2 regions of the Pelagibacterium sp. 26DY04 genome follow, and region 2 is predicted to be linked to the other one. Evidence: predicted binding sites of a transcription regulator. Region 2 holds the regulator's gene; the other holds the start of a gene.
What was found. Region 2 encodes HrcA, which represses chaperone genes, less so after heat shock. Its sites were predicted from a motif close to GTTAGCACTCNCNNNNNGNGAGTGCTAAC; they were not measured.
Positions count from the first base shown of each region.

Region 1: NO932_RS04135 (co-chaperone GroES) is a predicted target of HrcA. The motif match lies at 12,974-13,002, and genes of this name have one in related genera.

Region 1 covers NZ_CP101731.1:883,273-899,051, reverse strand. Annotated here, with positions in the region: gene NO932_RS04195 (isoleucine--tRNA ligase) at 1-810, opposite strand, end outside; gene NO932_RS04190 (bifunctional riboflavin kinase/FAD synthetase) at 1,051-2,034, opposite strand; gene NO932_RS04185 (50S ribosomal protein L11 methyltransferase) at 2,052-2,741, opposite strand; gene NO932_RS04180 (TIGR01459 family HAD-type hydrolase) at 2,910-3,773, opposite strand; gene NO932_RS04175 (EAL domain-containing protein) at 3,785-4,999, opposite strand; gene NO932_RS04170 (sigma-54 dependent transcriptional regulator) at 5,180-6,562, shown strand; gene NO932_RS04165 (hypothetical protein) at 6,855-8,063, shown strand; gene NO932_RS04160 (DUF805 domain-containing protein) at 8,340-8,876, shown strand; gene NO932_RS04155 (SRPBCC family protein) at 8,912-9,400, opposite strand; gene NO932_RS04150 (YetF domain-containing protein) at 9,443-9,592, opposite strand; gene NO932_RS04145 (glycosyltransferase family 39 protein) at 9,645-11,177, opposite strand; gene NO932_RS04140 (glycosyltransferase family 2 protein) at 11,649-12,785, opposite strand; gene NO932_RS04135 (co-chaperone GroES) at 13,046-13,336, shown strand; gene groL (chaperonin GroEL) at 13,387-15,027, shown strand; gene NO932_RS04125 (DUF1428 domain-containing protein) at 15,353-15,700, opposite strand.
Region 2 covers NZ_CP101731.1:3,867,789-3,883,567, forward strand. Annotated here, with positions in the region: gene coaA (type I pantothenate kinase) at 1-391, shown strand, start outside; gene NO932_RS19250 (adenosine kinase) at 396-1,397, opposite strand; gene nth (endonuclease III) at 1,473-2,126, opposite strand; gene NO932_RS19260 (DUF2244 domain-containing protein) at 2,196-2,663, shown strand; gene NO932_RS19265 (methylated-DNA--[protein]-cysteine S-methyltransferase) at 2,718-3,605, shown strand; gene NO932_RS19270 (2,3-bisphosphoglycerate-dependent phosphoglycerate mutase) at 3,747-4,361, opposite strand; gene dapB (4-hydroxy-tetrahydrodipicolinate reductase) at 4,372-5,178, opposite strand; gene pyrF (orotidine-5'-phosphate decarboxylase) at 5,190-5,876, opposite strand; gene NO932_RS19285 (NADPH-dependent FMN reductase) at 6,827-7,381, opposite strand; gene dnaJ (molecular chaperone DnaJ) at 7,650-8,771, opposite strand; gene dnaK (molecular chaperone DnaK) at 9,043-10,953, opposite strand; gene grpE (nucleotide exchange factor GrpE) at 11,162-11,800, opposite strand; gene hrcA (heat-inducible transcriptional repressor HrcA) at 11,992-13,080, opposite strand; gene rph (ribonuclease PH) at 13,207-13,929, shown strand; gene rdgB (RdgB/HAM1 family non-canonical purine NTP pyrophosphatase) at 13,926-14,561, shown strand; gene hemW (radical SAM family heme chaperone HemW) at 14,558-15,709, shown strand.

The sequences.
Region 1 (15,779 bases), 900 kb from region 2:
GGTTTCGACCTCGTAGAGGCCGTAGTCGATGCGCGAGGAATAGGAGACGGCGCGGTTGCCAGGAATGGTCCAGGGGGTGGTGGTCCAGATGACGACATGAGCGTTGGTATGGGCACCTTCGGTCACCGGAAATTTCACCCAGATCGCGTCGGACTCGTAGTCCTGGTACTCGATCTCGGCTTCGGCCAGTGCCGTCCGTTCCACCACCGACCACATCACGGGCTTCGATCCGCGATAGAGCTGGCCGCTCATGGCGACTTTCATCAGTTCCGAAGCGATGGTGGCTTCGGCGTCGTAGCTCATGGTGAGATACGGGTTGGCCCAATCGCCCATGACACCAAGACGCTTGAATTCCTCGCGCTGGATGTCGATCCACTGTTCGGCGAAGGTGCGGCATTCGGCGCGGAATTCGTTGATCGGCACCTCGTCCTTGTTCTTGCCCTTGGCGCGGTATTGTTCCTCGACCTTCCACTCGATGGGCAGGCCGTGGCAGTCCCAGCCCGGCACATAGGCCGAGTTGTAACCCAGCATCTGCATGGAACGCGAGACGAGATCCTTGAGGGTCTTGTTGAGCGCGTGGCCGATATGGATGTTGCCATTTGCGTAAGGGGGGCCGTCGTGAAGGGTGAATTTTTCACGATCCCGGCTCTGCTCACGCAGGAGCTTATAGAGGTCCATATCCTCCCAGCGCTTGAGCCATTCGGGCTCGCGCTGGGGCAGACCGGCCCGCATGGGGAAATCGGTCTGCGGCAGGAACAGGGTGTCGGAATAGTCGCGCTCGGTTGTCGCGCCCGGTTGCGTGTCGGTCATTAGAACTCGCACAAATTTTCAGTCGGTCTGAATGTTGGTGCCGCTTTTAACAGCGGCGGCGAAGGATTGCCAATGGGTTTGGGTTTCAGCCTTGCGGCTGAGACATCGGCGCTGCCGATGCCGCACCCCTCATCCGACCGCTTCGCGGCCTTCTCCCCTCCAATCGTGCCACGGGCACGATTGGAGGGGAGAAGGGTAACCGTGGCAATGTTTCGGCAGGAACGCCGTGCTGTCTATTGGCTAAGAAACAAAGCCCAGGGCGGCGTCGAACTCGGAGAGCGGGGCCGCCTGGGCGGTGGTAATTCGAGCGGCTTTGGTGTCGCGGCCCATTTCGGCGATCAGCGCGTCGAGATCGGCAAAGGTCATCTGGCCGCGCACATGAGAGATGAGCGCGACTTCGAGGGTCTTGCCGTAGATATCGCGGTCGAAATCGAAGATGAAGGTTTCGAAAGGCGGCTTGGTGTTGTCGAACATGGGCTTGCCGTAGGCGGCGACACCGTCGAACACTTCGTCATCCAGCCGGACCTTGACCGCATAGACGCCTTGGGCCAGCCCGAAGGTTTCGGGAACGGCCATGTTGGCGGTGGGATAACCCAATTCGCGGCCGCGCTTGTCGCCCTCGATCACGGTGCCGGAAAAGAAATAGTGATACCCCAGAAGCGCGTTGGCGGCGGCGACATCGCCGGCGGCGAGCGCATCGCGGACGCGTGAGGAGGAGACGGGCTCTTCTCCTTCATCGAGCATGTCGCAGATTTTGACCGAGAAGCCCTTTTCCTCGCCCTGGCCGAGAAGGAATTCGGGAGTGCCCGCCCTGCCCTTGCCGAAATGGAAATCGGCGCCGACCACAACGCCGGAAACCTCAAGCGCTTCGATGAGGAACCGCGAAACGAAATCGGCCGCCTCGACCGAAGCCAGATCGCGGGAAAACTCAAGGAACGCTACGGCATCGAAGCCCAGCGCCTCGACAAGCCGCGCCTTGGCGTCGGCATAGGTGAGGCGAAAGAGGAAGGGCTGGGGCGCAAAGACATCGCGCGGATGCGGCTCGAATGTGAGGACCAGGGCCGGAACGCCCTTTTGCTCCGCCATCTCACGCGCGGCGGCGAAGACCTGCTGGTGCCCGCGATGGCAGCCATCGAAATTGCCGATCGCGATGACGCCGCCGCGAAGCGCGGAGGGAACGTCGGCAAGGCCGTCGAGACGATGAAAATTGGTGCCAGCGGTCATAACTTGGATGGAGAGGTCTACAGGAGAGGCGGAACCTGCCTTTTTGTCGGCTCGATTGCAAGAGCGGCTTGCGTGCCGAGGGTTTGAAAGCGGTAGGCGCATGCGGGGCGCGGGGTGGCGGTGGGCGGCTCGCCGAAATCGAGGAGCGGGTAAAATCCTAGCGGAATCAGTCTGTTGCGCGGCAGGGGATCGCGGCCGATATCGCCCACATAGACCTCCGCGCCGGCGGCAAGGCAGCGGTCCAGAAAGGCCGTGACGCGGAGGGCGAGGGCGGGATCGTAGAAGAGATCACCTACGAGGATTACCTCGGTATCGGGGGGTGAACCATCGAGAATATCGGCCTGTAAAGCGGTTATGGTGACGGTGTTGAGCGTGGCATTGAGTTTGAGGTTGGCGATGGCGTTGAAATCGGGGTCGGCGGCGGTGACCGAAGACGCTCCGGCGAGCGCGGCGGCGATGGCGAGGAGGCCCGAACCGGTGCCCAGATCGAGGACGGATTTGCCGGCGACAAGCTCGGGATGGGCGGCGAGGTGATGGGCGAGCGCGAGGCCGCCGGGCCAGGGCCATGCCCAGTAGGGCGGCACCCCATCGGCGGCGAGGCGCCAGACGCCGCTGGTGGGGGTGGCGGTGTGGAGGCGGATATGGGGGAGGCCCGGAACGGGGGTTACGGGGAGATTGGCGGTGATGAAGGCTGTGGGGTCGGGCATGGCGAGGTGCCTAGAGTCGGGATAAAGGCCCGTGGCCATCACATCTTCTGGAGCCAGCGGAAGCCTTGCGGGTCTCCGGGTCAAGCCCGAAGACGACGAGGGGGAGTAGGGAACCTTCCGTGTGGTTCGGCAACGCTCTTCCGGTTCGTCATCGTCGGGGCCCCTACCCTACCGCGCCAAACGGGGCATGAAGCCGACCATGTTGGCGCGGGAGACCGAGACGAGGTCGGCCACGCGCTTTGGGGGCGGGTTGTTGAAGGCGTCGAGCTCGGCGGCGTGGATGGAGCCGGTGATGAACAGGAGGTCGATGCCGAACTGGGCTGCGCCGACGGAGTCGGTGCGGACCGAATCGCCGATGGCGAGGATGTCGCGCTTGTCGAACCGGCGGCCGGCGGCCTCGTCGAGCATGGCCTTGGCCTGCTCGTAGATGGGATTATAGGGCTTGCCGGCCATCATCACGCGGCCGCCGATATCCTCATAGGCATCGGCCAGGGCGCCGCCGCAATAGACGATCCGCTCGCCCTCCTCGACCACCTTGTCTGGATTGGCGCAGATCAGCGGCAGGTCGCGCGATTTCCAGATCTTCATGCGCTCTGCATAGTCGGCGGGGGTGTCGTCATCGGTATCGAGGTCGGTGACCGCGACGGCGGTGGCCTGCTCATCGGAACCGAAGGTCAAATCGAGCCCTTCGAACAGAACGTCGTCAGTAGCGGGGCCGACGCGGGCGACGGTGCGGCCGCGCCAGTTTTCGAGCAGCGCGCGCGTGGCATCGCCCGAGGAGATGAGCGCATCATAGGCCTCGCGCGGGATATCCATGGCGTCGAGCTGGGCGATGATGGAACTGCCGGGGCGCGGGGCGTTGGTGATGAGCACGACGCGGCCGCCCTGCTCGCGATAGGCGACCAGCGCCTCCACCGCGCTCCAGTGCGGCGTGATGCCGTTGTGAACCACGCCCCAGACATCGGAAAGGATGCCGGGATAGCGCGGGGCGAGGCTGGAAAGGCCGGGTGTGGGGCCGGTGAGAGCGGGCATAAAGAAACTCCTTAGCGCGAGGCGGCGCGGCGCAGGGAGTCGTCGCCATCGTCGCGCAGGTCGGGGCGCAGCGGCGCGATATCACCCAATACCCGCCCCTGGGCGAGGCGGATGCCGTCATCGAGCAGCGCGAGGATTTCGCTCTCCGCCTCGAGGCCGGTGAGGACAAGGTTGATGCCGAACCGCTTGATGTAATCGTTGATGTCGGAGGAATGGAAATCGGTCAAGGCGGAGGTGTTGGCGATAAAGCCGCCGCCCGAGGTCGAGATGTGGCGCACGCCCTTTTCGGCGAGGCCGGCGAAATCGAGGCGCAGGGTGGTGGCATTGCGCAGAGCGAGGGTGACGCCCTGCTGGACCAGGCTGGCGAGACCATCGGCTTGCGGGCGCGAGAGGGCGGTCCAATCCTGGTAATCGAGCGCGAAGGCGATATCGGAATTGACGGCACGGTTGGCGGCGAGCAGCGCCAGAAGGCGTTCGAGAGCGGGCTTGTCGTCCAGCGTCGCGGGAGAGAGATCGACCAGCAGACGCACCGGATCGCCGCCCAGCCGGGCGCGGCGGACGATGCGGACGGCCTCCTCGGCGCTCAGCAGATCGATGCGGCGCAGGATGACGGTGCCCTCCCCCGTGGGGACGGGCAGGAACTGGGGCGGGTCGATCAGCTCGCCGTCGAGTTCGAGGCGCGGCACGAGATCGAGCGCATGCAGCTTGCGCTGGGGGAGCGTGAGGACCGGCTGGACGTGGTGGACGATGCGGCCATCATCGAGGGCGCGGCGGACATCGTCGAGCGGGACGATGGGGCGGCGGGGCCTGGGCTCGGGATTTGCGGCGCGGTCGCTAGAGGCGGGCGCGAGCGAAGCCTGGGCGGTTTCGAGCTCGGAGACGGCCTCGGCCACCTGGCGGACGACGGTGCCCAGCACGCTCATATCGGCCTCCACGACATCGAGGCGCGGGCCGAGATCGAGATCGACGATGGCGTTGACGCGCTGGGAGAGCACCTGGCCGGCCTTGGCGTCGGTGGCAAGCAGGCGGCCCATTTCCTCGACGCCGGCTTCGAGGCGGGCGAAGGCGCGGCGGCGGGCGGCACGCTCCTCGATCAGCGCGCCGCCGAGGATGATCACCAGCGCCAAAAGCCCGGCTTCGATGGGGGTGAAGCCGAGCGCGAAATAGGCCGCGGCGCCCAGAGCGGCACCGCACAGGCCAATGAAGATAAAGACCAAGCCCTGCACGCGGCTCCAGCCCCCAAGGGAATCAACTCGGCTTTTCTCATAAAGCTCTAGCATTTGGCGGGAAGGCGAAAAAGCACAACCGCCAACCCTTTGTTTACCCTAACGGATTGATAGTGGCCTTGAGCCCCTACCGTAAGGAGAGATGGCCGGATGCGTGATGGAAACCCATCGGACGCAGATATGAAGCTGTTGCTCATCGAGCGTTCGGGAGAGCGGGCGCGGGTGACGATGGCGGCGATATTTGCCCATTGGGGCAATGCGGTGGCGCTCGTTCACTGCACGAGCGGGCAACAGGCGCTGCGCAGCCTCAAGACCGGGCGGTTCGACGTGATCCTGGCCGAGACCGGGAGCCTGGAAGGGCTGGGCTGCGACGAAGAAGCCGCATTCGGAATGCTGGCGGGCGCCTCGGGCGGCGCGCTGATCATCGCGCTTTCCGATGGCGGATCGGTGTCGATGGCTGTCGCGGCGATGCGGGCCGGCGCGCACGACTACCTGGCGCTGCCGATCTCGGGGCCGGTGCTGGCGGCGCGGCTGGGCGAACTGGGCCAGCGGCACGGCAAGGCGCGGGCGATCGTTTGCGAGGCAGCCGAGGAGCGGCACGCCGACTTCGAAGGGTTCGTGGGGACGACGCCGCAGATGCGGGCGATCTACGACCAGATCCTGCGCATTGCCCCGTCGGCGGCGCCGGTGTTCATCACCGGCGAAAGCGGCACGGGCAAGGAAGTTTCGGCCGAGGCGCTGCACAAGCGCGGCCCGCGCGCCAAAAAGCCGTTCATCGCCATCAATGCCGGGGCGATCCCGCGCGAATTGATGGAGGCCGAGGTGTTCGGCGCGGTTAAGGGCGCCTATACCGGTGCCCATGAGGACCGCAAGGGCGCCATTGAAATGGCCGATGGCGGCACGCTGTTTCTCGACGAGATCGGCGAGATGGACCTGGCGCTGCAGGCCAAGCTTTTGCGCTTTCTCCAGACCGGGACGATCACCCGTGTCGGGGAATCGGTATCCCGGCCGGTGGATGTGCGGGTGATCTGCGCCACCAACCGCAACCCGATGCAATTGGTGAGCGAAAAGAAATTCCGCGAGGACCTTTTCTACCGCCTGCACGTTCTGCCCATCCACCTGCCGCCCCTGCGGCAGCGGCCGGGGGACATCATGCCGCTGGCACAGAGCTTTCTTGCCCGGTTCGGCAAGGAAGAAGGCAAGAGCTTTGCCGGCTTTGCGCCCGATGTCGCCGACCTGTTCGTGGCGCGGGAATGGCCGGGCAATGTGCGCCAGCTCCAGAACCTGGTGCGCCGGATCGTCGTGATGTTCGACGGCGGGGTGGTGAGCGCGCAGATGGCGCTGGCCGCCGATATCGAATCGCGCGACGCCTATTGCGCCGAGCAGGCGGCAAGCGGGGCCCAGCCTTCGGTGCTGCCCATGTGGCAGCAGGAGCAAAGGATCATCGAAGAGGCGCTCGACGCCTTCGGCGGCAACATCGCCCGCGCGGCGGCGGCGCTCGAAATCAGCCCTTCGACGATCTATCGCAAGCGCCTGGGCTGGGAACGCGCCGGGGCGGCTTAGGGGATGGAAAGCGGCCGGTCCGATTTTAGCCGGCGATAGCACAAAGCCGCTATCGCGTGATATCAGCAATGATCTGAGTTTTGGCTGTGGGAGGCAAACATTGGCACCGAGTGTACTCGCTGTCGACGGCACAGCTTTGATCGACGCAAGCTGCCAGGAGTTGCAGAGCGCTTGGAGCGGTCGCCTTACCCTCTCTAGTGGCACAATCAGCGCGTCCTTATTTCGATTCGATCGCAACGCGCCTGACCGGGACAGAAGGGAGACTGCTAAGCTCGCCTTAGAGACCGGCGAAATGGCGACATTGCTGGGCTGTTCGCCGATATCAACAGGCTCTCGCAATCATCAATTTAAGGCAAGCTACCTTCTTCTCGGGGGTCGGGAATGGCGTGAGGTGGACAGGGTATCAATCTTCGAATTTTGCCTTCCGGCGGCGACAGGGTCGCTCTCGTACGGGGACCATAAGGAGTATGATTTCGAAGAAGACGGTGACGCGGTTGTATATGTCAATCGTACCATTCCAACACGCAGCGAAATCATGCGTGTGCGCGGCGAAGGATACGAGGTGGTCATTTCCAAAATCCCCGCAATCTCGGTAGCCAGACTAGAGGACATAAACGACGACCCGACTTGGATTTCTGTCCGCTATGACAAAGCGGTCTCTCTCGAGGAATCCCTTCAGGTGCCGTTTCACATCCAGACCCTATTCGCGCTCTCAGAGGGCAGGCCGCTGAGAGAAACAGGACTGGCAGTGCAATCAGAAGGCGACGGCAAAGTTGAAGCGCCCAGCGCCTTTGCTCTCTATCGAAACTGGCGGCCGGCAGACTATGAACAGGTTGAACGCATTGGTGTCGAGCAGATATTTCGCGTGTTCAATCGCTCTGACAGAGAAATTACCGAGAAAGCCCTTGCTATCTGGCTTGCTCGTCAAAAGCAGTGGGAGGTCACTTACTGGCTGGCCTCTCAGTTCGTGCAGGCGGGAGAGGTAACCGACCGCAGCAAGCTCATGAAGGTGATGGCCTGGTTCGAGTCCATCCCGGACTACAAGCTCGACAGTGGTCTAACCCAAACTGCGCTCACGCGCTTTAGAAGAGATGCCCGCAACCTGGATTCCTTCGAAAGACTAGGCGTCCCTTCAGAGCGCCTGTCCCAGGTGCTCAACGAGCTAGTCAGGCTTCCATTGGCCGAACGCTTCAATCAGGCGATCAGGGACGTTCGGACCACATTCGGGGAAGACGTACTCGGCGCGAGCATCGAACAAGACTGTAGGCTGGCCATCAAGCTTCGGAACGATGCAGCCCACGGTTCTCACGGCGCCATTGAAGAGAATTTTCGCGAGTTTGTCATCGCAACTTCAGCAGTCGAGACGCTGGCGGTTTTGGCAACGCTCCGCGAGTTAGGAGTAGATCGTAAGCGAATACGCGATGTTACGAACAGGTTCACTCCCCACCCTTATGCGAGTTACCAAATGTGGGCAGACAGCCGTCTCTTGGGAACCGCATAATTTCTCGCAAGGGAAGCCGCGCAAAATACTCGCGGAGACTACCGTAGCGGACAGCTTACCTTGAGCGCCGGGGCTGCAGCCGGGCAGCAACTTGCCTGGATTTGCCACGCGTTGGCACTGCAACGACCGGCAGGTATCGCGCGGTCATTTAACCGCGCCAAACGACCGCTTTGGGGCCCACTAACAGTCACACGCGACAAACGCGGCAAAACCGTTCATAACTTCCGCAGCCTGTGTCGCGGGGGGTGATGTGGCATGGGTAGAGCACAAGCAGACATGGCATCGAAGGCACAGATGGGCATAGTGGATGCGGTCAAAACTTGCTTCCGCAAGTATGCTGATTTTTCCGGGCGAGCCAGCAGGCCGGAGTACTGGTGGTTTTTTCTGTTCACCGTAATCGTCACGGCAATTCTCGGAATTCTGGACGCGGCCATCTTTGGTTCCGGTGCGGAAATCGAGGAGGCGCCGCGTATTCTCAGTGGGATTTTTCAATTGGCGGTCCTGCTTCCGATGCTCGCTGTCGCGTGGCGTCGAATGCATGACACGGGGCGCCCCGGCTGGTACGTCCTGCTGCCCATGTTGCTATCGTTTGCCTTCCTTGCCGCTGCTCTTGCAGGCGTGGTGACTTTCTCGGCTGTCGAGACAAGGTTGGATGATCCAAGCGTCTTAATCGCTCCGGCAGCGTGGTTCGGAGGCTTCGGCGTGGCGCTCACGGTCTTGGTACAGCTTGTTCTCGCCCTTCTGATGCTATGGTGGTTGACCCGACCGTCCCAGCCTGGCGCAAACCAGTATGGACCTGCCCCGGCAAAATAGCTGCGCGGACGGAGTGCCTCGCTGTTGGATTACGGTCAGGCTTCCGCTTTGCGGACGTCCGTTCCGTGCTCGGCGAAGGATTTGAAATCCTCCATCACCTGCCGCGACTGCTTGATGAAGAAAGGACGCATCAGGGGAGCCGCCAATCGCATAAAACCGTTGAACCGGTATTCGTTCTCGCTCACCCAGAGCGTACTCTGGGGGCTCGTTTCAGACAGATGCTCGCGTGCGGCGCTCCACATCCCGTCCGCGACGATCTCGCGCTCATAATGGACGACGCGGTCTGACGGGATGCCGTGCAGGTCGACCGGCTCGCGGCGCGTGATGGTTTCGGTGAGTTCCATGGTCTTCCGGCCCGACTGGAACACGACCTTCGACACGGTACCAACTTGCCCCTCCACACCGCTTCGCGGCTCGTGCGACACCAGGCCCCGCAGCCATTTCGGGCGCTGCGCGGGGTGCTGGAGGAGTTGGATAACCCTCTCCCGTGGCAGCGCGATCTCGATCGAGACGGTGTACTTCATGGTGGCTTCTCCGGTTCCTCAGCGCACGGTTATTGGCAGAGGTTAGGGAAGGTGCGTTGCAGTGTTGCGAAGCGCGGCGCTTATCGTACCGTCGCTCTCAAGAAACAGGTACCGAACGCTTGAAATGTCCTGTCCTCCGGCTGCACGCACCGCACTGAGCGCCTCGTCATGGGTGACCCGCTCCCGTTTCATTGCCTGCTCGCAAAAGACGCCGTCGCGGGCGAGCAGGGCTGGCCGCGCAGCGCTACCGACCGGCGAAACCCTCGGCGTAGAAAAGCTGGATGTCGGTCAACTCCACAACGCCGTTGCGGGAGACGGTGAGGGTTTCGAGGTGCTCGATGGTTTCGAAGCGGTCGCCATAGGCTTCGATGACGCGATCGGGGCCGCCGGTCTGGTCGACGATGTAGGCGTTCCAGCCGGTATGGGCGCCGGGGTCGAAATTGAAGCCGAGATTGCGGGTGTCGTCGCCAAAGCAGGCGAAGGGGAGACGGCCGGCGACTTGCGTGTCGACATAGCCGCAATCGATCCAGTTGATGCCGGCGACGAACAACTCGCCCTGGCCGAAGGCGCCGCGATCGGCAAGGGTTTCGCCCAGCTCGGTCCAGGGGAGCTGGAGGGCGGTAGGGTCTTCCCAATCGCCGGGGAAGACGGTGCGCGCCCACCCGGTGGCGGCGTGGGAGACCAGAAGCGTGAGGATAGCGAGGGTGACGACCGCCGAGCCATAGAGCCAGATGCGCACACCCCTGCCCTCACGGTTGGCCGCCCAGGCGCCCATCAGCATGAAGAGCATGAGATAGCCCGGAGCCTGCCAGTGGAAGTGGAACTGAGTATCGCTCCAGAGCGCGACGAGGGTGAAAAAGACGATGGGTGGCCAGCCGATATAGGCGAACAGCGCGGCCGCGCCCGGCACGGTGCCCGAGGGGAACTGGCCGCGCGGGCCGGCGGCGAGCGCCTTGCCGCCGATATAGAGGGCGGGGATGGCGAGCCAGGGGACCATATAGAGGAGCTGGCCCCAGATCATGCGGATGAGCCCGTTCCAGCGCAATTCGGATTCGGCGAGGGCGCGGCCGCCCTGGAAGCCGAAGGACGCCCAATCGTTCTGGGCGTTCCAAATGATCACGGGGGAGAAGATCACCAGCGCGATGGCGAGGGCAAGCCAGGGGGCGCCGTGGGTGAGCCAGCGGCGCTGGGTGGAGTTGGAGAGGATGAACAGGCCGGTGCCGGCGACGAGGAAGGCTGCGTGGTATTTGGAAAGGAAGGTGAGGCCGAGGAAGAGGCCGGCGAGGCCCCAATAAAGGTAGGGACGTTTGGCGCCGGCGCCGAAGAAGATTTCGACCAGCACGCGGGTCGTGGCGAGCCAGAACAGCAGCATGGGCGCGTCGGGCTGGGTCCAGGAGCCGATCGAGAGCGAGAACAGCACGCAGGCATTGACGATCAGCGCCGCATAGAACCCGGCGAGCGGGGTGTGGATGCGGCGGGTGATGTCGAACACGAGCCAGGTGGAGACCGCGAACATGGCAACGAACGGCAGGCGGATGACCAGCAGGCTTTCCGAACCGGTCAATTGCAGCGTTGCCCAGATGGTCCAGAGCGAGAGAGGGGGCTGGTCGAAATAGGAGAGGTGGAACTGGCGTGCCGACGCCAGGTAGTAGGCCTCGCCCGTGCCCCAGCCGATCAGCGCCGCGCCAATGAGGCGGAGGACGAAGGTGACGGCGATGAGGATGAGGGTTGCCTGGAAGGGGGTGAAGGGGCCGATGCGGGGGTTAGTGGGCATCATGGGCTCCTGTGGGTCGGGCCGAGGCTGCGCCCCCCCTCATCCGCCCCTTCGGGGCACCTTCTCCCACCAGGGGAGAAGGGTAAGAGGGTAGACGTCGGGTTGGGAGTCATAGGGCGGCCGGGCATGTGTCTGGATAAGCTCTGTTGCCGGATTCCGGGAGCACATCCCGAAATGACAGGTGGCTTGTTTGCAGCGGCGCCCTGCCCCACTCGGTCGTCATTGTCGGGCTTGACCCGGCGACCCGCAACGCTGCCAGAGGTGCGGGAGCGGTGTGGGGCATTATCGCGAGAACCAATACGCTTGGCCATCGCCGCGTCCCCCTCATCCGTCCGCTTCGCGGCCACCTTCTCCCCCAGGGAGGCGAAGGACAGGACGCCAAGGGCGCTCTGGCACAAAAGCCCCTCGCCCGGTTGGGGAGAGCAGACGGGGGCCAGGGGCTGACCAAAGGCGCGGGAGGCGGCAATCATCTTGCTACCGCCATGTGAAGACGCGGGTGACGGCGTAGTTGAAGACGACGCTCATCACCACCCCCGCGATGCCGGCGATGAAGAAATTGGCGAGGTTGGCTTCGAACAGGACGCTGGCGACCGAGATGTTGGCGATCGCGCCGAAGCTGCACACGACGTAGAAGCTCAAAAGCCCGGTCCAGAAGCGGGCGCCGCGCAGCTTCTTGTCGGCGTAGGTCAGTTCGTTGTTGAGCACATAATTGGTGGTCATGGCGATGAGGGTCGCCACCAACTGGCTGTTGGCGAAGTTGAAATCGAGCCCTTCGAAAACGAAGGTCAAAACCGCCATGTGCACGACGACCCCGGACGCGCCCACCAGGGCGAACAGCAGGAAGCTGGTGGGGAGAAAGCCGCGCGAGATCTGGGAGACGATCAGCCCGAGGAACTGGGCAACGATCAGGGGACTCATCTTGCTTTCGCCCGCATGGCGCGGACGGAAGCTGTAGGGCACTTCGGCGATCGCCAGCTTACCGCCCAAGGTGCGGTTGGCGGTGGCGATGATGTCGAGCAGGATCTTGAAGCCTTCCCGCGACAGGGAGGGCACGATCCGGCTGAACAGGGAGCGGCGGAGGAGGAAAAAGCCGCTCATGGGATCGGACAGCGACTTGCCCGTGAGGATGCCCGAAAGGCGCGTGGCGATGCTCGAGCCCATCTGGCGGCCGGCGGAAAAGCCCGATTGCGAACTCCCCTCGCCCGTATAGCGCGAGCCCACGGCGATATCGGCGCCCTCGCGGACCTTTTGCAGCATCTGGGGCAGGATGGTTTCGTCATGCTGGTGGTCGGCATCGATGACGGCGACGAATTCGGCGGCCGAGGAAGCCATGCCTTCGATGCAGGCCGAGGAAAGGCCGCGGCGCCCGACACGGTGGATGCAGCGCACATGCGGTTTTTCCAGCGCGATGGACTTGGCGAGTTCGGCGGTGCCGTCGGGGCTGTCGTCGTCGACGACGATCACCTCGAAGGCGATGCCGGCGAGGGCGGCCTCGAGCTTTTCGATCAGCGGGCCGATATTGTCGCGCTCGTTGAAAGTGGGAACGACCACCGAAAGGGTCGGCGCCGTCCACTGGGCGGCAAGCGAATCGTGGGGGGCAAGAGCAGTCATTGTATCGTCTTCTTTTGTCCCCAGGATAGCCGGGATGTGCAAATGCAGGGGCGCCGCCTGGATGCGGGTTTCGATCTCGCGCCGTCGCGGTGCACCTCGCATAGCAAGCCCGGCAGGGCGATGCAAAATTTTTTGCCCTCGGCGCGCTTGACTCCCCTTCAGCGTCTCCCTATCTCGTCGGCCATGCTGTTGGCACTCTCTTCCAAAGAGTGCTAACAGCGGAGGAAATCGATCTCAACACTACGTTCCAAGGAGCGACCATGAGCTTCCGTCCCCTGCATGACCGCGTTGTGGTCCGGCGCGTCGACAGCGAGGAAAAGACCGCTGGCGGCATCATCATCCCCGACACCGCAAAGGAAAAGCCCTCAGAGGGCGTGATCGTTTCGGTTGGCCCGGGCGCCCGCGACGAAAGCGGCAAGGTGACCCCGCTTGACGTGAAGGCCGGCGACCGCGTGCTGTTCGGCAAGTGGAGCGGCACCGAAGTCAAGATCGGCGGCGAAGACCTGCTGATCATGAAAGAGTCCGACATCATGGGCGTGATCGAAGCCTGATTTTCAGCGTTTCTCACGTCTTTTTCTTATTTCATTCGGAGTAAACTCGCATGTCCGCCAAAGACGTAAAGTTCTCGACCGACGCCCGCGACAAGATGGTGCGCGGCGTCAACATCCTGGCCAATGCGGTCAAGGTGACCCTGGGCCCCAAGGGCCGCAACGTGGTGATTGAAAAGAGCTTCGGCGCTCCGCGCATCACCAAGGACGGCGTGACGGTTGCCAAGGAAATCGAACTTGAAGACAAGTTCGAGAACATGGGCGCGCAGATGCTGCGCACCGTCGCTTCCAAGACCAACGACATCGCCGGTGACGGCACCACCACCTCCACGGTTCTGGCCCAGGCCATCGTCAACGAAGGCGTCAAGGCCGTCGCTGCCGGCATGAACCCGATGGATCTCAAGCGCGGCATCGACCTGGCCGTGGGCGAAGTTGTCGAAAAGCTCGCTTCGAAAGCCGTCAAGATCTCGAACTCCTCGGAAGTCGCACAGGTCGGCACCATTTCCGCCAATGGCGAAAAGGAAATCGGCGAGATGATCGCCAACGCCATGCAGAAGGTCGGCAATGAAGGCGTCATCACCGTCGAGGAAGCCAAGACTGCCGAGACCGAACTCGACGTCGTCGAAGGCATGCAGTTCGACCGTGGGTACCTCTCGCCCTATTTCGTGACCAACACCGAAAAGATGGTCGCCCAGCTCGATGATCCGCTCATCCTGCTGCACGAAAAGAAGCTCTCCAACCTCCAGGCCCTGCTGCCGGTTCTCGAAGCCGTGGTGCAGAGCCAGCGTCCGCTGCTGATCATCGCCGAGGACGTTGAAGGCGAAGCGCTGGCGACCCTGGTGGTCAACCGTCTGCGCGGTGGTCTCAAGGTTGCCGCCGTCAAGGCTCCGGGCTTCGGCGATCGCCGCAAGGCCATGCTCGAGGACATCGCGATCCTCACCGGTGGCCAGGTGATCTCGGAAGACCTCGGCATCAAGCTCGAAAACGTCACCCTCGACATGCTCGGCACCGCAAAGCGCGTCGAGATCTCCAAGGAAAACACCACCATCGTCGATGGCGCTGGCTCCAAGGACGACATCGAAGGCCGCGTGAACCAGATCAAGGCGCAGATCGAGGAAACCACCTCGGACTACGACCGCGAAAAGCTCCAGGAACGCCTGGCCAAGCTCGCTGGCGGCGTTGCCGTGATCCGCGTCGGCGGTGCCACGGAAGTGGAAGTGAAGGAACGCAAGGACCGCGTCGACGACGCGCTCAACGCGACCCGCGCTGCCGTTGAAGAAGGCATCGTTCCGGGCGGCGGCGTCGCCCTGCTGCGCGCTTCGTCCAACCTCGCCGCCAAGGGCGCCAACGCCGATCAGGAAGCCGGTATCGCCATCGTGCGCCGCGCGCTTCAGGAGCCGGTCCGTCAGATCGCCAACAATGCCGGCGACGAAGGCTCGGTGGTCGTGGGCAAGATCCTCGACAACGGCGACGACAAGTATGGTTACGACGCCCAGACCGGCGAATATGGCGACCTGATCCAGATGGGCATCATCGACCCCGTCAAGGTGGTCCGCACCGCTCTGCAGGACGCCGCCTCGGTTGCCGGCCTTCTGGTCACCACCGAAGCCATGGTTGCCGAACTGCCCAAGGAAGCTGCTCCGGCAATGCCGGCCGGCGGCGGAATGGGCGGCATGGGCGGCATGGATTTCTAAGTCGCTGACGCGACTTAGAGTCTATTTCGCTCACGGGCCGTACCGCGTTCGGCCCGACGCGCTAAATCCGCGCTGGGCCGAACGCTGGCCCTGCGCGGGCGCGGCCGACGACGGCCGGGCGCTCTTCGCGCCTTAAGAATACGGGATTGGGACCTCTCCGGGTCTCGAACGGGAAGGGCAGCGTTTCGGCGCTGCCCTTTTCGTTTGCCAGCTTCCCGTTCGCATCCTTGGTGGCACAGCTTTGACGGCGCCAGCCAAGGCTGGCTTGCACGCTGTGCGCGGGAAGGGCAGCGTTTCGGCGCTGCCCTTTTCGTTTGCAGGCTCGCTACTCGTCCATGAGGACGGTGAACCCGCCCCAGATCATGCGTTTGCCATCGAACGGCATGTCCGTGCCGGTCATGTTGGGATCTTCCGACATCTTCTGGTTGGCGGCATCCCGGGTGGCCTTGTCGGGATATTCGACCCAACTGAACACGACTGTCTCGTCATCCCTGGCCTTCACGGCGCCAAAGAAATCGGTGACCTCGCCTTTGGGGACATCGTCTCCCCAGCATTCGACGTGCCGGGTAGCGCCGAGCTTTTTAAAGTACTCGGCGGCTTCCCTTGAGTGCTTGAGATAGACGTCCTTATTTGCCGTGGGAACTGCGGCAACAAATCCTTCGATATAGGGCATGATCAATCTCCTCTGCTGCCCGCGACGTGTGCGGGAGTGCAGAGTAAAGACGCACAATGGGGCGCCGAGCCGACATCCG
Region 2 (15,779 bases):
CACGGTCGAAAGCCCAGACATCCTGATCGTCGAGGGGCTCAACATCCTCCAGCCCGGCGATTTACCGCGCACCGGCAAGCCCATCGTCTTTGCCTCCGACTTCATCGATTTTTCGATTTACATCGATGCGGACGAGGAGGTGCTGGAAGCCTGGTATATCGAGCGTTTCATGAAGCTGCGCGAAACGGCGTTCCGCGACCCCAAGAGCTTTTTCAAGCGCTTTTCTGAATTGTCCGAAGGCGCGGCCGAAGGCACGGCGCGCACCATCTGGCAGAACATCAACCTGCCGAACCTGCGGGAAAACATTCTTCCCACCCGCGGGCGCGCCGATCTGGTGCTCAAAAAGGGCGCCGATCATGCCATCCACGAAGTGGCGCTACGCAAGGTTTGAGGCGCTAAACCGCGATCCCCTCGCCGCGCGCCATTTCCTTCAGATCCGCAACTGGGCGGGCCCCATAATGGGAGATGACCTCGGATGCTGCGAGACAGCCCAGGCGCAGAGCCTCTTCCATCGATTGCCCGCGCGCAGTGGCCAGCAGGAAGCCCGAGGCGAAAAGATCGCCTGCGCCGGTGGCATCGACCACGCTGGTGACCGGGAAGGCCGGGACCGAGACGATCTCGCCGTTCCGGATCGCCATCGCTCCGCGCGATCCCATGGTGACGGCTGCGATCTCGGCGTCCTCGGCAAGCTGGCGCACGGCGACGTTGAGATCGTCGGTTTCGTAAAGCGCCTTGGCCTCTTCGATATTGGCGAAGACATAGTCCATGGTTTTCGACCGGATGAGGTCGAGGAACTCGGCGCGGAAGCGGTTGACGCAGAAGGGGTCCGAAAGCGTGATCGCGGTGGGGCGCTCGGCCTTATGGGCAAAATGGGCCGCTTTGACGAAGGCCTTTTTCGCTTCGGGGGGATCCCAGAGATAGCCTTCCATATAGGTGATGGCCGATCCCCCGATGGTCTCCTCGACGATATCGGCTTCGGTCAATTGCTGGCAGGCGCCCAGATAGGTGTTCATGGTGCGCTCGCCATCGGGGGTGACCAGGATCATGCAGCGGGCGGTTGCGGGGCCATCGCGCAGATAGTCGGTTTCGTAACCGATGCCCTTGGTGTCGAAATCGTCCCGGAAAATGAGGCCCAGCTCATCCTCGGCCACCTTGCCAACGAACGCTGCCCGTCCGCCCAATGCGGCAACGCCCGCAGCGGTGTTGGCCGAGCTGCCACCGGGGATGATGGTCTTTTTCTCGGGCATCTTGGCGTAGAGATCGGCCGAGCGTTCGGCATCAACCAGATGCATTATCGATTTGCGCAGGCCCTCATCAGCGAGAAATCTCTCCTCGATCGGGGCGATCACATCGACGATGGCGTTGCCGATGGTCAAAACGTCGAACCGCGTGGTCATCGGCGCTCCGGGATTTTTGTAATTGCAATTCAGCCTCACCGCTTACGGCATCGACCCAGTTGGCGCAACCGGACTCTAACCCGGTGGTGGGGTCTTGTCGGGATAGCGGCACCATTGGGCGATGATGCAATGGTAGCATTCGGGCTTGCGGGCCTTGCAGATATAGCGCCCGTGCAGGATCAGCCAGTGATGGGCGTGCAGCAGATATTGCTTGGGCACGCGCTTTAAAAGCTGCAGCTCGACCGCCAGCGGGGTCTTTCCCGGGGCAAGGCCGGTGCGATTGCCGACGCGGAAGAGATGGGTATCGACGGCGATTGTGGGCTGGCCAAAGCCGATATTGAGCACCACATTGGCGGTCTTGCGTCCCACGCCGGGCAGCGCCTCGAGCGCATCGCGATCGGCGGGAACCGCGCTGCCATGCTTTTCGATCAGCGCCTGACTGAGAAGAAAGACGTTCCTGGCCTTGTTGCGGTAGAGCCCGATGGTCTTGATGAAATCGCGGATCTTCTCTTCCCCCAGCGCCACCATCTTTTCGGGCGTGTCGGCGGCGGCAAACAGCGCCCTTGTCGCCTTGTTGACGCCCACGTCCGTCGCCTGGGCCGAGAGCACCACGGCGACCAGCAGGGTGAAGATGTTGACATATTCGAGCTCGCCTTCCGGTTCGGGATCGTGCTCGGCGAAGGCTCTAAAGATCGCTTCGATCTCGGCTTTGGTGAGGGGCTTGGGCATCGGCGAAGTGCTTGGCGTTTCGGTTCAGGCTCCGTTAGAATGGGGGCAAGGGAAAAAGGCAACCCAGCAATGACCCAAAGCCCGCTCTTTGCCGTACTGCTCACGCCGCACCGCTCGCTTTCTCCGCAAGGGATCCGCTTTGTGGTGGCGTTCACCGCGATCATGGCTTCGATTCCCGGCATCGCGTTCTTTGCCATGGGCGCCTGGCCGGTGGTGGGGCTCTTGGGGTTCGATGTGGTGCTGTTGACCTGGGCGCTGACCGCTTCCTATGCCGACAAGGACGCGTTCGAGGAAATCACCCTCTGGCCCGATGCCCTCGATATCAGGCGGGTGAACCGCAAGGGGCGCGAGACGAGTTTTTCCTTCAACCCGTTCGCGGTGCGCTTTTCGGTGGTTCGCGATGGCGAGGACAGGGTGATCGCGCTCAAGATCGAAACCCGCGATGGCGAAGTCGAGATCGGCAAGTTTTTGACGCCCGACGACAAGGCGAGCTTTGCCGAAATGTTCGCGCCCGCCCTGCACCGCGCCAAGGCCTGAGATGGCGTCAAAATCGGGTCGTTGCGCGTCGGGGGCGGAGTTAGGATGACGATCATGAACGCAAATGCTCCCATTCTCACCTCAACGCTGCCGCAGATGAGCGACAGCCAGACCTATGCAACGATTGCTCGGGCGATCGAATATCTCTCGACGCCCGGTCCCGAGGCCGCCGATATCGCCGGACTGGCGCATGCGCTTTCCATGAGCGAGCGCCAATTGGTCGAGATGTTCCGCCGCTGGTGCGGGCTCACCCCCAAGAGCTTTGCCCAGGCCGTGGCGCTCGATCATGCGCGCAAGCTTTTGCGCGGCAATATGAGCGTGCTCGACACCACCTTCGAAGTGGGGCTTTCCGGCCCCTCCCGCCTCCATGATCTGTTCGTGACCTATGACGCGGTGCCGCCAGGCATTTACCGCGCCAAGGGTGCGGGGCTGGAGGTGACCTGGGGCTATGCCCCCTCCCCCTTTGGAACCGTATGCCTGATGATCACCCAATATGGCGTGGCGGGGATATCTTTTGCCGATCCGGGGCGGGAAGATTACGCCTTCGAGGATCTGGCCAATCGTTGGCCCAATGCCCACTATCGGCGCGATGATGCGGCGGTGGTCCCGACCGCGGCCCGGATTTTCGATTCCACCCGCTGGGACCCCGACCAGCCGGTGCGGCTGGTGATGATCGGCAGCCAGTTCGAGATCAAGGTGTGGGAAACGCTGCTGAAAGTTCCCGCCGGTCGCGCCGCCACCTATGGCGAGGTCGCCCGGGCCGTGGGGCGGCCCAATGCGGCGCGGGCGATCGGGCGGGCCGTAGGGCGTAATCCGATCTCTTTCGTCGTGCCCTGCCACCGGATCGTGGGGTCGAGCGGGGCGCTGACCGGCTACCATTGGGGGATCGTGCGCAAGCGGGCGATCCTGGGGTGGGAAGCGGGGTTGGTGTCGCAGGGGTAGATCGCTGGGCGGGCGCATGCCGAGAGGCTGCGCCCCCCTCATCCCCGGCCCTTCTCCCACCAGGGGAGAAGGGGGCTCTTTTGGCTAGCTCCTCAGCCTCCACGAACTCAGTTCCCGTGCAACAGAAATCGGCGCTTGCCGCTAAAGCTCCTCGGTCGAGACCCGCTTTCCCTCTGGATCGATGCCGTAGACGATGGGCGCGCCGGTGGCGATTTCGCGTTTGAGGATCGCTTCTTCGTCAAGGCCTTCGAGCTTCATCACCAGGGCGCGCAGGGAATTGCCGTGGGCGGTGACCAAGACGGTCTTGCCGGCCTTCAAAAGCGGTTCGATCTCGGCCTCGTAATAGGGCAGGACGCGCGCGGCGGTGTCTTTGAGGCTTTCGCCGCCCGGCGGGGGCACGTCATAGGAGCGGCGCCAGATATGGACCTGTTCCTCGCCCCATTTTTCGCGCGCATCATCCTTATTGAGCCCGGAAAGATCGCCATAGTCGCGCTCGTTGAGCTTGTGGTTGCGCACGATCGTAAGGTCGGTGATTTCCATTTCCTCGAGCATCAGGTCGAGGGTGCGCTGGGCGCGGGTGAGGGCCGAGGTGAAATAGGCGTCCGGCACGATGCCCCGGTCCTTGAGCGCCTTGCCGGCCTTGCGGGCTTCCTCGATGCCCAGCTCGGTCAATCTCGGATTGCGCCAGCCTGTGAAAAGATTCTTCAAATTCCATTCGCTCTGGCCGTGACGAACCAGGATCAGCGTGCCGGTCATGATGTCTCCCTTAATCGGTAAGGCCGAGCACGTCGGCCATTGAATAAAGTCCCTTGGGCTTGTCGGCCGCCCAGAGCGCGGCGCGCAGGGCGCCATCGGCGAAAAGCGAACGGTCGCGGGCCGAGTGCGAAAAGGTGACGGTCTCGGCTGTCGAAGAGAACAGCACCGAATGTTCCCCCACGATGCCGCCGCCGCGAAGCGTGGCAAAGCCGATCGAGCCGGGCTCGCGCGCCCCGGTATGGCCGTCGCGCACACGTACCGAATGGGCCGCGAGCTCGATCCCCCTGCCCTCGGCGGCAGCTTCGCCCAAAAGGAGCGCCGTGCCCGAGGGGGCATCGACCTTGTGGCGGTGGTGCATTTCGAGGATTTCGATGTCGAAATCGATGTCGAGGGTCTGGGCCGTCTTTTTGACCAGCGCGGCGAGGAGATTGACCCCGAGCGAGAAATTGCCCGATTTGACGATGCGCGCGCCATCTTCGGCCGCTTGCGCGATCGCCGCGTCGTCTTGGGGCGAGCAGCCGGTGGTGCCGACGATGTGGATGAGGCCCTTGGCCGCAATGCGCCGGGCCAGATCGACGCTGACCGCCGGGGCGGTGAAATCGATGATGGCATCGGCCGCCGAAATCAGCGCCTCCACGTCGTCGCCGATGACGATGCCGGTTTCTTCGCCCCCGGCCAACAGTCCCACATCCTTGCCGATGACCGGCGATCCGGGCCGATCGATGGCGGCGACGAGGGTGAGGTCCGGATGGGCGGAGACGGCCTTGATATTGGTGAGTCCCATGCGCCCGCCGGCGCCCACGATGCCGATCTTCATCAGGCGTACTCCTAAACGCTTGCCATTTCCGACAGCACGGCCTGGGCCGCCTGCCGGGGATCGTCCGCCGCAATGATCGGGCGCGCGACGACAAGATGGCTGGCGCCGGCCTTGAGCGCGTCGGCGGGAGGCATCACCCGCTTCTGGTCGCCTTTTTCGGCGCCTGCCGGGCGAATGCCGGGGGTGACGATCGCCATGTCGGGACCGACGATCTCGCGGATTTTCGCCGCTTCGAACGCCGAGGCGACGATGCCGCCCATGCCCGCGTCACGCGCCTGTTCGGCGCGGCGGGCAACCAGATCGGGAATGGCCATGCCGTAGCCGGCGTCCTTCAAATCATCCTCGTCCATCGAGGTGAGAACGGTAACCCCGAGCAGGCAGAGGCCCGAGCCTTGGGCGGCCTTGACGGCGGCTTTCATCGCCTTGGGATAGGCGTGAAGCGTGAGCATCGCCGCGCCGGTTTCGGCAAAGGCAGCGACGCCCTTTTCGACGGTGTTGTCGATATCGAGGAGCTTGAGGTCGAAGAATACTTTTTTGCCGGCCTTGATCAGCTCCTTGCCCACGGTCAGCCCATCGCCGCCGTAAAAGAGCTGGTAGCCGATCTTGAAGAACTCGGCGTTGTCGCCAAGCCTTGAGATGATGTTTTCGGCCTCGTAGCGCGTACCGACATCGAGCCCGACGATCAGATCTCCGGCCATGGCATTTCCCCTCGCGCTCTGTTGAAATCTTTGGGCTCGATGCCATGACTTGCGCCCAAGCGCAAGCGTCAGCGGTTGTCTTGTCGTGCGGGTCACACCGCAACGACGCGCGCAAAAGCGCCCGACGGCCATGAGGCCTCGGTTGATGATTGGATAGACGGCATGGGGCGATGAACGCCTCGTGCTGTATTTGTTAGTATGAAGCGATCATCGCCCCATGCGTCCGGGATTTTGGGCTTATGGCGGCGTCTCGGGCTGGGGGTTGTTGGGAAGCCACCGTTGCCGATGATTTCCCGCTGCCCCTCCGGGTTTCCCCGGTGCGACGTGGGAGTGATTGGATTGGTGGTCCGCTCACACCTTTTATCCACATCCGGCCATCTGTCCGCTTTGGGCCTTCCCCACGGCGACCCGTGAGGAACCCGAACCGATCCCGCCCAAACGTTCGTAGCGCTTGCGTCCATATGCGCGGGGTCGTGAGGGGGAGTATGGGGGAAGTGCGAAGGGCGGGGATAAGTTTTTTTGCGCCTGTGTCTGTGGAAGCTCAGCGCCCCCCTCATCCCCTGCCATTCGAGCCCCCGCCTTCGCGAGGGGCAGGCTCCGCTCTCATGGCCTTCTCACCTCCAATCGTGCCACCGGCACGATTGGCCAAAGGACGGTTCGAAGTCTCCCACCAGGGGAGAAGGGGTTCCGGGGGGAAGCGTTACGGCTGGGGCTCAGGCGCTGAGTGTACTGGATCCCGGCTCAAGGCCGGGATGACGATCGAGGGTGGTGTGACGGTGGAGATAAGCAGTTGAGCTGCCGGAGACCTCGACGGTAGAGCGTGGTGAGGGCGGGAGGCGGGGCTGTGCCCTGCCTCACCTCCACCGTGTCGCCCCGGGCCGAGCTTGGGGCGACACAGTGTGTGGTTGCGGAGAGGCGATGGCCTGGGAGGAGCTCTGCCGGCGCCTTCCTCAAATCCCGCCGCGGGAGAAATGGGTGAGTTCGCGCACCATCTGCTCTATCTTGGCCTGGATGGGCGGCTCGGCGATTTCGCCGTCTTCGGTAAAGGCCGTGGCATCGGGGCCGATGCCGAGGAGGGTCGGGACCACCAGCGCGCCGCCCTTGGTGAGCGAATCGCGCAGATGACTTTGCGCCCAGATGGTTCCGTATTTGCCCGAGCTCACCCCGCCGATGCCGAAGACCGCGTGCTTGAAGGGTGAAGGGCGCTGGCGGGAGATCCAGGCGAGCATGTTGGTGACGAGCGGGGGCACGCCGCCATTGTATTCAGGGCAGGCGATGAAGACGATGTCGTGGCTGCGGAACAGATCGGCCAGCCGCACCGACGCTTCAGGCACGTTGTCGGGTTCGAGATCGGCGTTGAAGATCGGCATTTCGAAATCCTTGAGGGAAATCGAATTGACCTCTACCCCCGCCGCCCGCAGGCGCGCATCCATGATGTCCTGGAGCTTTTTGTTGACCGATCCGGTGCGGAGCGATCCGCAGAGGGTGAGGGCGGTGCGGGGCATGGGCGTCTCCGTGGTGTCCGGGCGCAGTTAAGCGTCAGCAACCCTGTCCTGCAAGTCCGCCGAAGACGATGATCGTGTGGCGTCCGGGTTTGAGCCGGGAGCCCGAAGCTTCCTGAGGAGAGAGTCAGGGGCACACACCTTCTGAAGAAGTGGAAGGCTTGCGGGTCTCCGGGTCAGTCCCCGGATCAAGCCCGAGGGCGAAGACGACGAGGCTCCTCACGCTCCCAGGCCGGCGAGAGGCCTTCTGCCCGAGGTCGAGGTGACTGCGTCACCCGAACATGTGTTTGAGCTTGTCGAAGAAGCCTTCCGAGCCCGGGGAGGTTTCCGCGCTCGAGATTGACTGGAACTCTTCGAGCAATTCGCGCTGGCGCTTGGTGAGCTTTTGCGGGGTTTCGACGTCGAGCTGGACGTAGAGGTCGCCGATCTGGTTCGAACGCAGCACCGGCATGCCCTTGCCCTTCAAACGCACGCGCTGGCCAGGCTGGGTGCCCTCGTTGACCTTCACCTTGGCGCGGGAGCCTTCAAGCGTGGGTACCTCGAATTCCCCGCCGAGAGCGGCGGTGATCATCGAGATGGGCACCTTGGCGTAAAGATCGGCGCCGTCGCGGGAAAAGAGCTGGTGGGGTTTGACGGAAACGAAGATGTAGAGATCGCCCGCCGGCCCGCCGCGCAGGCCCGCTTCCCCCTCGCCGCCAAGGCGAATGCGCGTGCCGTCCTCAATGCCCTTGGGGATATCGACCGAAAGCGTGCGACTGGTCTGCCGCCGGCCCTTGCCGTGGCAATCGGTGCAGGGCTGATCCATGGTCTCCCCGCGCCCATGGCACTGGGGACAGGTCTGCTGGATAGTGAAGAACCCCTGCGCGGCGCGCACCTTGCCGTGGCCGCCGCACATGCGGCAGGTGGAAAAGCCGGTGCCCGGCTTGGCGCCCGAGCCGTCGCAGGTTTCGCACCCAATAAGCGTGGGCACGTCGATATCGACGGTGGTGCCGGTAAAGGAATCCTCGAGGGTGATTTCGAGATTGTAGCGCAGGTCGGAACCGCGCTGGCGGCCGTCGCGCTGGCGCTGGCCGCGCGCTCCGCCCATGAACTCCCCGAAAATGTCCTCGAAGATATCGGACATGGACGAGGAGAAATCGGCGCCGAACCCGTTGGCGCCGCCCCCGCCATTGAAGGCGGCGTGGCCGAACCGGTCATAGGCGGCGCGCTTTTGCGGATCCTTGAGCGTGTCGTAGGCTTCCGACACTTCCTTGAACTTGTGCTCGGCGTCCTTGTCGCCCGGATTGCGGTCCGGGTGGTACTGCATGGCGAGCTTGCGATAGGCGGATTTGAGCGCGGCGGCATCGCACCCCTTTTCCACCCCGAGCACTGAATAGAAATCGGCCTTGGACATAATGTTTAAAGTTTCCCCTCGTCGCGGCAGGGGCAAGTGCAGGACGGATGCAAGATCATCTCTTGTGCCAAACCAACCGTTCGTGTCTTTGAGCGTCTCATTGGACCGGAAACTCCCGGCCTCGTTGCGCTTCTAGGTAATCATCCTTGCCGCCAGTTACCATAGGCGGCGGCGAAAAGGCCAGCAGGGCTGGCTGATTCACGTGAAACTGGTGCCTTCAAACGACAGTGCCGCCCGAAGGCGGCACTGAAGGGTGAGCAACCAGCTCGATTTAGGCCGACTTCTTGTCGTCATCGTCCTTGACCTCTTCGAAGTCGGCGTCGACCACGTCGTCGTCATCCTTGGCATCGCTTGCGGCCTGGGCCTCGGCTTCTTCCTGGCTGGCCTTGTACATGGCTTCGCCGAGCTTCATGGAGGCCTGGGCGAGGGCCGCCGACTTTTCCTTGATCGCCTCGGGGTCGTCGCCTTCGAGCGCGGTTCTGGTCTCGGCGATAGCCGCCTCGATCTCGGACTTGACCTCGGCCGAGACCTTGTCGCCATGCTCCTTCAATGAGGATTCGGTCGAATGAACGAGGCTCTCGGCCTGGTTCTTCGCTTCCACGGTCTCGCGGCGCTTCTTGTCGGCTTCGGCGTTCGCTTCGGCGTCCTTGACCATCTTTTCGATGTCTTCGTCCGAGAGACCGCCCGACGCCTGGATGCGGATCTGCTGCTCCTTGCCGGTGCCCTTGTCTTTCGCCGAAACCTGGACGATGCCGTTGGCGTCGATATCGAAGGTCACCTCGATCTGCGGCACGCCGCGCGGCGCCGAGGGGATGCCCACGAGGTCGAACTGGCCGAGCATCTTGTTGTCGGCCGCCATTTCACGCTCGCCCTGGAAGACCCGGATGGTGACGGCCGACTGATTGTCTTCGGCGGTCGAGAACACCTGGCTCTTTTTGGTCGGGATGGTGGTGTTGCGGTCGATGAGCCGGGTGAAGACGCCACCCAGGGTTTCGATGCCGAGCGACAGCGGGGTCACATCGAGCAGCAGCACGTCCTTGACGTCACCCTGGAGCACGCCCGCCTGAATGGCGGCGCCCATGGCGACGACTTCGTCGGGGTTCACACCCTTGTGCGGCTCCTTGCCGAAGAAGTTCTTCACTTCTTCCTGGACCTTGGGCATGCGGGTCATGCCGCCGACCAGCACCACTTCGTCGATCTCGCCGGCCGAAATCCCGGCATCCTTGAGCGCTGCGCGGCAGGGCTCGATGGTGCGCTTGATGAGATCTTCGACGATCGATTCGAACTTGGCGCGGGTGAGTTTGAGCTGCAGGTGCTTGGGGCCCGAGGCGTCCGCGGTGATGAACGGCAGGTTGACTTCGGTCTGGCTCGAGCTCGAGAGCTCGATCTTGGCCTTTTCGGCAGCTTCCTTGAGGCGCTGCAGGGCGAGCTTGTCGGAGCGCAAGTCGATGCCCTGCTCCTTCTTGAACTCGTCGGCAAGGTAATCGACGAGGCGCATGTCGAAGTCTTCACCGCCAAGGAAGGTGTCGCCATTGGTGGACTTCACCTCGAACACGCCATCGCCAATTTCGAGGATCGAGATATCGAAGGTGCCACCGCCAAGGTCGTAAACGGCGATGGTGCCCGATTCGCGCTTTTCGAGCCCGTAGGCGAGCGCGGCGGCGGTCGGCTCGTTGATGATGCGCAGCACTTCAAGGCCAGCGATCTTGCCGGCATCCTTGGTGGCCTGGCGCTGGGAATCGTTGAAGTACGCCGGGACGGTGATCACCGCCTGGGTGACGGGTTCACCGAGATAGGATTCGGCGGTTTCCTTCATCTTGGTGAGGATCATGGCCGAAACTTCCGAAGGGGAAGACTTCTTGCCGTTCACCTCGACCCAGGCGTCGCCATTGTCGGCCTTGACGATCTTATAGGGAACAAGGCCCTTGTCCTTGGTGACCATCGGGTCTTCGAACCGGCGCCCGATCAGGCGCTTGACGGCAAAAAGCGTACCCTCGGGGTTGGTCACTGCCTGGCGCTTGGCCGGCTGGCCCACAAGGCGCTCGCCATCATTGGTGAAGGCGACCATCGACGGCGTGGTGCGCGCGCCTTCGGCGTTTTCGATGACTTTAGGTGTCTTGCCGTCCATGACGGCGACGCACGAATTGGTCGTGCCCAGGTCGATTCCGATTACTTTTCCCATTGAAGAAACCTCTTTTCTCGAGCGAGTCCCTGAATTTGGCCCTGACCCCTCAACGCGCCCATTTTGCGTTGCGGCATCGCATTGATCGGCCGGTGCCAGACCCCTCTGGGATTTTCAATTCAGCCCCGGTTTCCCGGGCTTGCTGGCTATATAAGGAGGGGGTCCTGAGCCTTCAAGCACTAGCCCCCTGATACTTTCGGCCCTTGTGTCAGGCCGATTTGTCGATGCTTTCCCCCGGCGCCGCTCCATCGGGATCGGCCTTGGGCGCGGGTTTGTTGCCGCCCTTGGCAACGCCCACCATGGCGGGGCGCAGGACGCGCTCGCCGATGGCGTAGCCCGCCTGGACCACCTGGACCACGGTGCCTTCGGGAACCGAGGCATCGGGCACCTCGAACATGGCCTGGTGGCGATGGGGATCGAACTTCTCGCCCTCGGCGAGGATCGGGGTGACCCCGTTCTTTTGCAAAAGGCGCTGCATCTCGCGCTCGGTCATCTCGATCCCTTCGATCAGGGATTTGAGCGTGCCGTCGGCGGTCTCGCGCGCTTCGGCGGGGATCACCATCAGGGCGCGGGAAAGATTGTCGGTCGCCACCAGCATGTCGCGGGCGAACCCGGCGATGGCATAAGAACGCGTGTCGGCGATTTCGCGCTCGGTGCGCTTGCGCAGATTGTCCATCTCGGCGGCCGTGCGCAAAAGCTGGTCGCGCAACTGGTTCTTTTCGTCTTCGAGCAGCGCGATGCGGTCTTCGGCCGTGGGCTCGGCAGCAGCTTCCTGGGTCGCTTCGGCCTCGGGGCGCTGATTGGTCTCTTCGGTTGGCTCGGGCGTCGTGTTGTCGTCGCTCATCATTGCTCTTTCACCGATTGGGGGAAATTGGTTGCCCGCCATATCGGCCAAGGGGCGGGATTTTTCAAGTCCGATGACCAATGAGGCCGCGATCGTCGTCGCGAACTCGGCGCCCCCCTCATCCGACCTCCGCTTCGCTCCGGCCACCTTCTCCCTCAAGGGGAGAAGGGTCGTTTGCCGCGAGCGCCTGCTGGTTAAAGCTCCCCTTTTTTGGAAATCAGCCGCGACACCACATGGGCCGTGTAGTCGACCACCGGCACGATCCGCGCATAGTTCAGCCGCGTCGGCCCGATGACCCCGAGCACGCCGATCACCTTGTCATTGGCGTCCTTATAGGGCGAAAGCACGACCGAAGAGCCCGAAAGCGAGAACAGCTTGTTTTCCGAGCCGATGAAGATGCGCACCCCTTGCGCGGTCTCGGCATCGTTCAAAAGTTCGATCAGCCCCGCCTTGGTTTCGATCTCGTCGAAAAGCTGGCGCACGCGGGCCAGATCCTCGGAGGCCATGGTGTCGTCGATGAGATTGGCTCGGCCGCGCACGATAAGGGTGGGAGCGGCGGTATCGGCCTCGATCATCGAGGCCAGGCCCGAATCCACCAGCCTCTGGGCGATGGCGTCGAGTTCGGCGCGCTGGCTCTCGCTCTGGCGGCGGATCGATTCCCGCGCCTCCTTGAGCGTCCGGCCAACGATGTGGTGGGCGAGAAAGTTCGAGGCCTGGGTGAGGGCGCTGGCGGTGAGGCCGGGCGGCAGCGGTATGACGCGGTTTTCCACCTGCCCGTCCTGCCCCACAAGGATCGCCATGGCGCGTTCGGGGTCGAGGCGGACGAATTCGAGGTGCCTAAGCACCATGTCCGACTTGGCCGCGATCACCATGCCTGCCCCATGCGAGAGCCCCGAAAGCAGCGCGCTGGCTTCGTTCAAGAGATCCTCGACCCGGCCCGAGCGGCTGCCGCCCGTTATGTTGCGGGCGATCTGGTCGCGCTCGGCTTCGTCCACGGCGCCCACTTCGAGCATGGCATCGACAAAGAACCGCAACCCCTCCTGGGTGGGCGCGCGCCCCGCCGAGGTGTGGGGCGCGGCGATCAGTCCCAGTTCTTCGAGATCGGCCATGACGTTGCGGACCGAAGCGGGGGAAAGCTGCATGTCGAGCATTTTGGAGATGGCGCGCGAACCCACCGGCTCGCCGGTCTCGATATAGCGCTCGACCAGGCGGCGGAAGATGTCCTGGGAGCGCGCCGATAGCGCCGATAAAAATTCAGACGAATTTATCTCAGGTCTGTCCATATTCACCATTTAAAAGGATTTGCGGGGACCGCCAAGAGAGCCGCGCTTGTTCCGATGCCGGTGAACCGTTAAGAGGCTGATAACCATATCCAGCCACCCTCTATCAATTCGGGGATATATTTCTTCATGCGGCCAAGCGGACGGGCGTTCGATCAGATGCGCGATGTGACCATTGAGCGGGGCATCGCGCCGCAAGCGGAAGGCTCGTGCCTTGTCGCCTTCGGGCATACGCGCGTGCTGGTGACCGCGACCGTGGAAACCGCCCTGCCCCCCTGGCGGCGCAATCAGGGCCTGGGCTGGGTTACGGCCGAATACGGCATGCTGCCGCGTGCTACCGGCACCCGCACAAGGCGTGAAGCGACCGCTGGCAAGCAATCGGGCCGCACCCAGGAGATCCAGCGCCTGATCGGGCGCTCCCTGCGCGCCGTCGTCGATATGGCCGCGCTCGGCGAGAACCAGATCATCCTCGATTGCGACGTCATCGAAGCCGATGGCGGCACCCGCACCGCTTCGATCACCGGCGCCTTCGTCGCCATGAGCGAAGCGATCGGCTGGATGGGCGAGCGCTCGCTTTTGAAGGGCAATCCGATCCGCGACCATGTAGCCGCCGTCTCCTGCGGCATCTATCGCGGCACCCCGGTGCTCGATCTCGACTATCTCGAGGATTCCGAAGCGGAAACCGACGCCAATTTCGTCCTGACCGGTTCGGGCAAGTTCGTGGAAATCCAGGGCACCGCCGAGGGCGAGGCCTTTTCGGTCGATGAACTCAACCAGCTGATCGGTCTGGCGCAAAAGGGCATCGGGGAACTGGTCGCCCTGCAGCGCGCCGTGCTGGAGGCGGGCGCATGAGCGGGTTCAAACTCAAACGCGGCGACCGCCTGGTGCTGGCCACCCACAACAAGGGCAAGCTGGCCGAATTCCAGGACATGCTCGCCGATTTCGGCCTCGACATCGTCTCGGCCGGCGATCTGGGCCTGCCCGAGCCTGAAGAGACGGGCACCACATTTGTCGAAAATGCGCGGCTCAAGGCTCACGCCGCCGCCAAGGCGACCGGCCAGATCGCGCTTTCCGACGATTCGGGGATTTCCGTGGATGCGCTCGACGGCGCGCCGGGGGTCTATACCGCCGATTGGGCCGGCGTGCCGCGCGATTTCGGTATGGCCATGCAGAAGGTGCAGGATCGGCTGGTGGAAAAGGGCGCGACCGAACCGCATCAGCGCAAGGCGCAGTTCAACGCCATTCTCTGCCTCGCCTTTCCCGACGGCACCGACGTGATCTTCGAGGGCGTCGCGCCCGGCACGCTGGTCTGGCCGCCGGTGGGCGAGCAAGGGCATGGCTACGATCCCATGTTCAAGCCCGACGGGTATGAGAAAACCTTCGGCCAGATGAGCGCGGCGGAAAAGCATTCATGGGCGCCGGGCAAGGAAGGCTTGTCGCATCGCGCCCGCGCATTTGCCAAATTCGTCAGGGAAGTTCTTTGAGCGCCAACACGCAATTCGGGATCTATGTGCATTGGCCGTTCTGCGCGGCCAAATGCCCCTATTGCGACTTCAATTCCCATGTCCATCACGGCAAGTTCGACGAAGAGAGCTTCGTTACCGCCTATGTGAAAGAGATCGAAGCCACGGCCCGGCGTGCGCCCGAGCGGCTGGTGGAATCGATCTTTTTCGGCGGCGGCACGCCCTCGCTGATGAAGCCCTCATCGGTCGGCGCCATTCTCGACGCCATCGGGAAAAACTGGCAGGTTTCCGATACGGTCGAAATCACCCTCGAAGCCAACCCCACATCGGTGGAGGCCGACCGGTTCCGCGGCTATCGCGCCGCCGGGGTCAACCGCGTCTCGCTCGGCGTGCAATCGCTGCGCCCCGAACCGCTGGCCCGGCTGGGGCGGCTGCATTCGGTCGACGATGCGGTGGCCGCCGTGCGGCTGGCGCAATCGATCTTCGATCGCTCGAGCTTCGACATCATCTATGCCCGCCCCGACCAGACGCTGGACCAATGGGAAGAAGAGCTGACCGACGCCCTGGCGCTTTCGGACGGGCACCTCTCGCTCTACCAGCTCACCATCGAATCGGGCACGCGCTATTTCGATCTCTTCAACGCCGGCAAATTGAAGATGCCGTCCGAGGATCTTTCGGCCGATATGTTCGAGATGACCCAGGAGCTGACCGCTTCCTACGGGCTGCCGGCCTATGAGATTTCCAACCACGCCCGTCCGGGCCAGGAAAGCCGGCACAATCTCATCTACTGGCGCTATGGCGAATATGCCGGCATCGGGCCTGGCGCCCATGGACGGCTGCTGATGGGTGGCGCGCGCCATGCCACCGCCGCCGAGCGCATGCCGTTCAAATGGTGGGAAAAGGTCATCGAAACCGGCGACGGACTGGTCACCGACGACACGCTCACCTGGGACGAAGAGGGCGACGAATATCTGGTGATGGGCCTGCGGCTGCGCGAGGGGATCGACCCGGCCCGCTATCAGGCGCTGGCCCGCCGGGCGCTGACGGCGACCCAGATCGATTTCCTGAAATCGATCGGCTTTATCGAGACCCTGCCCAATGGAAGGCTGCGGGTGACCGACAAGGGCTGGCCGGTGCTCGATGCCGTGGTGGCCGATCTGGCGGCCTGAGCGTTGGAAGTTTAGCGCAAACGCTTGGCCGAGAGCCCCCTTCTCCCCTGGGGATGGGGGGGCGCCGAGT